2 regions of the Enterococcus sp. AZ103 genome follow, and region 2 is predicted to be linked to the other one. Evidence: riboswitches for the same ligand, from Rfam matches in the RefSeq annotation. Region 2 holds a riboswitch; the other holds the start of a gene.
The links. Region 2 has a riboswitch for magnesium ahead of mgtA (magnesium-translocating P-type ATPase). Riboswitches for the same ligand answer to the same signal wherever they lie in the genome.
Positions count from the first base shown of each region.

Region 1: another riboswitch for magnesium. It lies ahead of ID741_RS04525 (FtsW/RodA/SpoVE family cell cycle protein); the one in region 2 lies ahead of mgtA (magnesium-translocating P-type ATPase).

Region 1 is NZ_JBIOSI010000001.1:900,488-903,920, forward strand. It holds gene ID741_RS04520 (oleate hydratase) at 1-569, shown strand, start outside; gene ID741_RS04525 (FtsW/RodA/SpoVE family cell cycle protein) at 1,124-2,266, opposite strand; M-box (ykoK) riboswitch at 2,376-2,543, opposite strand; M-box (ykoK) riboswitch at 3,152-3,318, shown strand; gene ID741_RS04530 (phosphatase PAP2/LCP family protein) at 3,415-3,433, shown strand, end outside.
Region 2 is NZ_JBIOSI010000001.1:2,315,652-2,319,084, reverse strand. It holds gene ID741_RS11620 (PLP-dependent aminotransferase family protein) at 1-946, shown strand, start outside; gene ID741_RS11615 (nitroreductase family protein) at 939-1,667, shown strand; M-box (ykoK) riboswitch at 1,723-1,889, shown strand; gene mgtA (magnesium-translocating P-type ATPase) at 2,015-3,433, shown strand, end outside.

The DNA.
Region 1 (3,433 bases), 1.4 Mb from region 2:
AACCAAAAGATCAACTAGTCGTCTGGTTTTATGCACTGATATCTGATACTGATGGAAACTATACAAAAAAAACAATCACTGAATGCACAGGTAATGAGATTGCAGCTGAATGGTTATATCACATGGGAGTTCCTAATGAAATGATCAACGATTTAGCGATCCATTCATGCAACACGATGCCTTGCTACATGCCTTATATTACTTCTTATTTTATGCCGCGTGCAAATGGTGACCGACCACTAGTTATTCCTGAAGGATCTAAGAATTTAGCCTTTATCGGAAATTTTGCAGAAACAAAACGAGATACTGTTTTTACTACTGAATATTCAGTTCGGACAGCTATGGAAGCAGTGTACGGTTTATTAGAGGTGGATCGAGGTATTCCTGAAGTTTTCGCTTCTTGCTATGATATTAGAACATTGATGAAGGCTACTTATTATTTAAATGATCAAAAGAAATTAATTGATCTAAAAGTTCCTTGGTTTACAAGTCTAGTGGAAAAGCATGAACTAAAAAAAATTAAAGGTACATTCATTGAAGAATTATTAGAAGACAGTGGTTTGTTATAATACTAAGTAATCTTTAGTGTATAAACAAGCATCGATGTGTCCTTCTATAAAAAAGATTACTATCTAAAAAGTAGATCAAAATGAACAACCGAGAAGGATTTTTCTTTTCGGTTTTTTTAAAAGTAACAGGGAATTTTTTTAAAAAAATTATTGATGGATTGGGCAGCCTCCCATGTATTTAACCATTCAAACTGTAATATTTTAATCTTCCACAGTTAAAAAATACAATCACATGATAGATTATTATTACTTTTAGTTCTCGTTTGAAACGAGAACTATTTTTTTCAAAACAAACATTAGTATACTTTTTCTAATTACAGTGGTTACCCTTCCCATTCCCAAAATTAACACTTTTTATTCCAAATAAAGCATTGCCAATACGGATTTATTCTATTCTCTACAATGTAACTCATAGGTGTATATTAAATAATAAGTAATTTCTCTTTTTTGTTCAGATTACTGCCATAGGAGACATTCAAAAAAGTAAGCTTTTAGAATTGAAACTACTGACTAGATTTCTAGAGATCTCTTATGGGTGATAATTATGGTTTATATTATTTTAGAAGATAGAGATTTTTGCGAGATATAATATTTAAACAAATACCCAAGGCAAAAGATAGGATTAAATAACTAGTTCCTCCATAACTTACGAAGGGTAATGGTACTCCTGTCATAGGAATTAATCCTAAGACGCTTGCGACATTGATACTAGATTGGATAAGTATCAGCGTCCCAAATCCAATAAGTACTAAGCTCAGTTGCTGATCTTTGCATTGAATGGATTTCTGAAAAATCCTTAAGCAAACTACAAAAATTAAAAATAAGACAAATATAGCGCCTAGCAACCCCAATTCTTCACTAATAATTGAAAAAATAAAATCTGTCTCTGCTTCTGGTAGATATCCCTGCTTAGTAAGACTATTGCCTAAGCCAAGTCCTAAAAAACCACCATTATATAAAGCATAGTAAGAATTAGCCATTTGATATCCGTATCCATGCTCATCTAAGAAAGGATTGTGAACTATAGAAATGCGATTATAAGCATGAGAAAAAAATGTTGGCAACAAATTGTTTTCGCCTAAAATTAATACAATAGTGGCTATTAAAATTATCCCCATTAAAAATAAGCCTATCCCTATTATTCCTTTTTCAACAGGAATTGCTGCCGCCCAAATGATTACTGCGACTATCACTATAATCATAAATGCTCCAGAAATTTTAGGTTGCAATAATACTAAGCCAGTAGCTAACCCTGTAATAATAAATGGTTTAGTCAATTTTACATTGGTAATATTTTTATTTTTAAAATAACTTGCTAAATATAAAATTAGAAATATAACAATGATTTCAGATGGTTGAAACTGAAATCCCCCTATCGAAATCCATCTCTGTGCGCCATTGACAGTTACAGCAAAAAAACCGACTTTTACCATAATTAAAAGGAGAAATGAAACTATTAAACCTCCCTTAATAAATAGTGGGTGTAGCAAATACTCAAGCTTTATAAAAAAGGTTACCCCTATTATTGTCAAACTTATTATAATAAATATAAATTGCCGATATAATAAGCTTAGCGAGTATTCATCTGTGACCATCAGTCTATAAGAACTGGCACTATAAATTTCTAAAAGCCCAATTACAGATAAAATAAAATATGGAACTAAAATAACAAGGTCAATTTTTCTATTCTTGATCATTCAATTTCTCCTCCTAAAACGATAGTTAGGTGGAATTGATAACCAATTCTACAAGTAACCCAAATAAAAAAGGCCTAAAACCTTTTTTGAACAGATTTTGACCTTTATAAGGTTGTCTCATCGTTCGAGTTTTAGCACTATGCAACGTAAAGAAAAAATATCTTAGTTATTTGAAAAAGCCTTAATTCGACAATTCCTGTTTGACCCATTGGTATCTTTCGATATTTCTGGGCAATAACCTATTTTTACATAGGAGCCTCACCTAACAAGTTTATTTAATTGCGTTCATATTAATTTATTTCTTTTGCCGATACAACGAATTGGAAAAATCTTAAAAAAAAGCTGATAAATTCTTATTAATTCTTTATTTAATCGGCTCTCCGTCAAATAGTGTTGCAAAGGGTTTTTATTTTTATATTAAGTTATGCTTTTCTATTAATTGCTATTACAATAAAATTTTTATTTTTTAAAAAAACTGGATATGGAATAAAAATTATAAAAACATAAATAAATGATCAAATAATAACAAAAAAATATTCTACAGACTTTAGATATATAACTGGTAATAACCATGAACTTGTTAAAAGATGAGAGTAAAGTAGTGACAATTCAGAATATAAGTGACCAAACAATTGATGATGTAAAATTCTTAGCAAAATTAAGTAATCGGAACTGTTTTACAGAATATTGAAGAACGTGAATGCATTCCCGTCAAAGTAAGTAACCATTTGTAAATATTTTTTTGGTGGACGGAAAATTGTTTTTTTTCAATATATTCATTATTCTTTTCCAATAATACGATTGAAATAATTAAAAAAAAAATAAACTTACTCAAAATGATTGAAAGCAATACAACCTTAATTCTATACTTTTGGCAGTTAGATAAAATAACCTTGTTAGGTGAGGCTCCTATCCAAATATAGGCTATTGCGCAGAAATGTCGAAAGACACCAATGTGTAAAACAGGAATTGTCGAATTAAGGCTCTTCTAAAGATAGCTAAGAGAAATCTTTACGTTGGATAGTGCTAAAGCTCAGACGATGAGAACCGATTGATGTACTGTTTGCTTTTTTAGAAAGTAGCAATTGCTTATTTACGATCAATGCTGGCTTAGTCTCCTCTTTCAAGGAAAAAAGAAAGGGATTCTCATGCAAAGATCAGAAAAAA
Region 2 (3,433 bases):
GATAAAAAAAGAACAAAAAATCGATGTTTCTTCTGATGAAGTGCTAATTACATCAGGAGCCAAACAAGCCATGTTTTTATTGCTTCAAGTGATGTTGCAAAATGGCGATAGTGTCGCGATTGAAGATCCATCATTTTTGTACTCTTTGCCAATTTTTGCTACTGCGGGCATTCGATTGTACGGTGTTGAATTAGATAGCCAAGGAATGCGAGTGGATCAGTTAGAACAATTGATTTTAACCAAAAAAATCAAAATGATATTAGTCAATCCGACCTTTCAAAATCCAACTGGCAGGACTATGTCCTTACAAAGAAGAAAAGAATTAATTGATTTAAGTCGAAAATATCAAATTCCCATTGTAGAAGACGATGTGTTTAGCGAATTGGCCTTCGTAGATTTACCGCTGTCCTTGAAAGAACTTGCACCAGATGAAGTCATTCACTTAGGTTCCTTGTCAAAAATATTTGGTTCATCTTTGAAAATTGGTTGGATTGTTGCAAATCGTGATTTGATTGTGCGTTTAGCCGAAGCACGTCAAATGGTTGATTTTTCTTTAAGCGTTTTCCCTCAGGTTGTTGCCAGCACTGCATTAAAGGATCCTTATTTTAATCAAAAGCAGCAGAATTTAGTAGACACTTTAAAACAAAGCGCTCATGATTTTGAAAAAGAATTAAAGCTTTTATCAAATGATTGGCAGTTTGAACCAATTGAAGGTGGGCTATATGCTTATTTAACTTGGAAAAATAAAAAATTAACGAGAAAAGATTGGGAACTTTTTTTGGATGAACAATTATTAGTAGCTCCGGCGTTTTTATTTAGTAATGATACGATGTCCCTTAGGATTAATTACACTCGTCTAAATCAAGAAAATTTGGCAGTGTTTTTTAATAAATTTCAACAAATCACCGATCAATTGAAAAAAAATGAAGGAGGTCAATATGAATAATCAAATGCTAGATCTATTACAAACCCGTCGTACGTACCGTGATTTCGATGAGAATTATCAACTATCGGAAGAAGAATTACAGGTGATTTTATCAGCTGCAAGACAAGCGCCAACTTGGATGAATGGACAATTCTACAGTATTTTTGTGGTAAAAGATTCCTCAATTCGAGAAAAATTAGTTGCAATGAATCCAGGTAATCCCCACATGCTAAAAAGCTCTGTTTTTTTAATTTTTGTTGCTGATTTAAATCGTTCAAAAAAAGTCGCTGATAAATATGAGGTTGATTTCCCGATAATTGAAGGAATTGATCCATTATTGACTGCGGTGACTGATACAGCCTTAGCCATGAATAGCGCAACATTAGCCGCTGAATCCCTTGGACTAGGAAGCGTAATTGTTGGAAGTATTCGCAAAGATATTGCTGCAATTAGCCAATTATTAAATCTACCTGATTATATGTTGCCAGTAGCGGGAATGAGCATTGGCAAACCAACTGTTGAAATGAAAGTAAAACCACGTTTACCCGAAGAAGCTATTGTATTTTATGACACTTTTAAAGATTATGACTATCAAGTGATTGAAAAATATGATGAAACGATGGAAAAATTTGCTGAAGCCAGAGAAACAAAAATCTGGAGTCAAAAATTTGCTGATTATTTTTCACAAAAACCAAATACTGCAGTTGATCAATTTCTTAAAGATAAAAAATTGCAAAAATAACTTTAGATGATTTGACAGAAACAGATTTTCAATTTATAGTTATTTTATTAAATAATATAAATATTGTTAGGTGAGGCTCCTATATGGACATAAGCTACTGCCGCAAAGGAATCGAGAGACTCCGAGTTGGTCTAACAGATGCCATCGTGAAGGTGACGTTTAACGTAGCTGACAAATTTTGTCTACGCCCTATAGTGCTAAAGCTCAACGATGACATGATTGAGGTTATTTCCGCATGCTCGTTGTTGAGTGTGCGTTTTTTTGTGTCTGACAATGAAAGGTGGTGAGGAAGATGGATCTTGACGAACATCCGAGTAAGAGAATAAGAAATTGGAGGAATTATTATGATGAGCAAGAAAAATCTCCTTGCCAAAAATATCAGCAAGGACCAAGAACTAAAAAAATTAGCACAATTAACTGATCGGGATTTATTTTTAAACTTAAGGACTTCTGAAAAAGGTTTGTCAAATCAAGATGCAAAAACGCGTTTGGAAGAATATGGGCCCAACGAAGTATCTGCACAAAAACCGACGCCTGCTTGGTTATTGTTTTTACAAGCCTTTAACGATCCTTTTGTTTATGTTTTAGCATTATTAGTGATTGTTTCAATTGCCACTAAAGATTTTCAAGCGGCAATTGTAATGGTTATTATGATTTTAGCGAGTGTTTTAATCACTTTTATTCAAGAATACCGTTCCCAAAAAGCCAGTATTGAATTAAAAGAATTGATTGAAAATACCTCTGCCATTACAAGAAATGGCGAAACAGCGGAAATACCAATGGATGAAATTGTTCCTGGAGATATCCTAACTTTAGCAACTGGTGATATGATTCCTGCTGATGCAGTTTTGATTTGGACCAAAGATTTGTTCGTTAATCAATCTTCGTTAACCGGTGAATCAATGCCGATTGAAAAATTTGTTAATAGTGACCACAACAAAATAAGTGAGGAAACTGCCCTAGATTTATCAAATTTAGTTTTTATGGGAACAGATGTCTTGAGTGGTCAAGGCAAAGCTATTATTTTAAAAACCGGGCAACAAACATTTTTTGGAGACATTGCTAAAAATGCAACAGCCAAACGTGGGAAGACAAGTTTTGACATTGGTTTGACGAAAGTTAGTAAATTGCTATTACGCATGATTATGGTTTTATTCCCTTTAGTTTTACTAATTAATGGTGTTACTAAAGGAGACTGGAGCAGTGCCTTCTTCTTTGCAATTGCCGTAGCAGTTGGTTTAACGCCAGAAATGCTTCCAATGATTGTTAGTTCAAATCTGGCCAAAGGTGCTTTGACATTGTCTAAACAAAAAGTGATTGTGAAAGAACTAGCTGCGATTCAAAATTTAGGTGGCATGGATATTTTGTGTACTGATAAAACCGGTACGATTACAGAAGATCGTGTGGTATTAGTTGAACACTTGAATCCTTTAGGGGAAGAAAATCGCCAAGTTTTAGATCTAACTTTTTTAAACTCAACTTATCAAACTGGTTGGAAAAACTTAATGGATATTGCAGTGATTAATTACTATGAAGAACAAAAACAGCAATTACCTTATCAAACAGTCCAAAAAATCGATGAAATACCCTTTGATTTTTCACGTCGTCGTTTGACAGTTGTGATTAAAGCAGATGATCATCAATTAATGATCACAAAAGGTGCGGTTGAAGAGATGGCGACTGTCTGCGATAAGGTAGAGATTAATGGAGAAATCTTACCCTTAACTGATGAATTAAAAGAAAAATTGCAAGAAGTAAACCAAAAA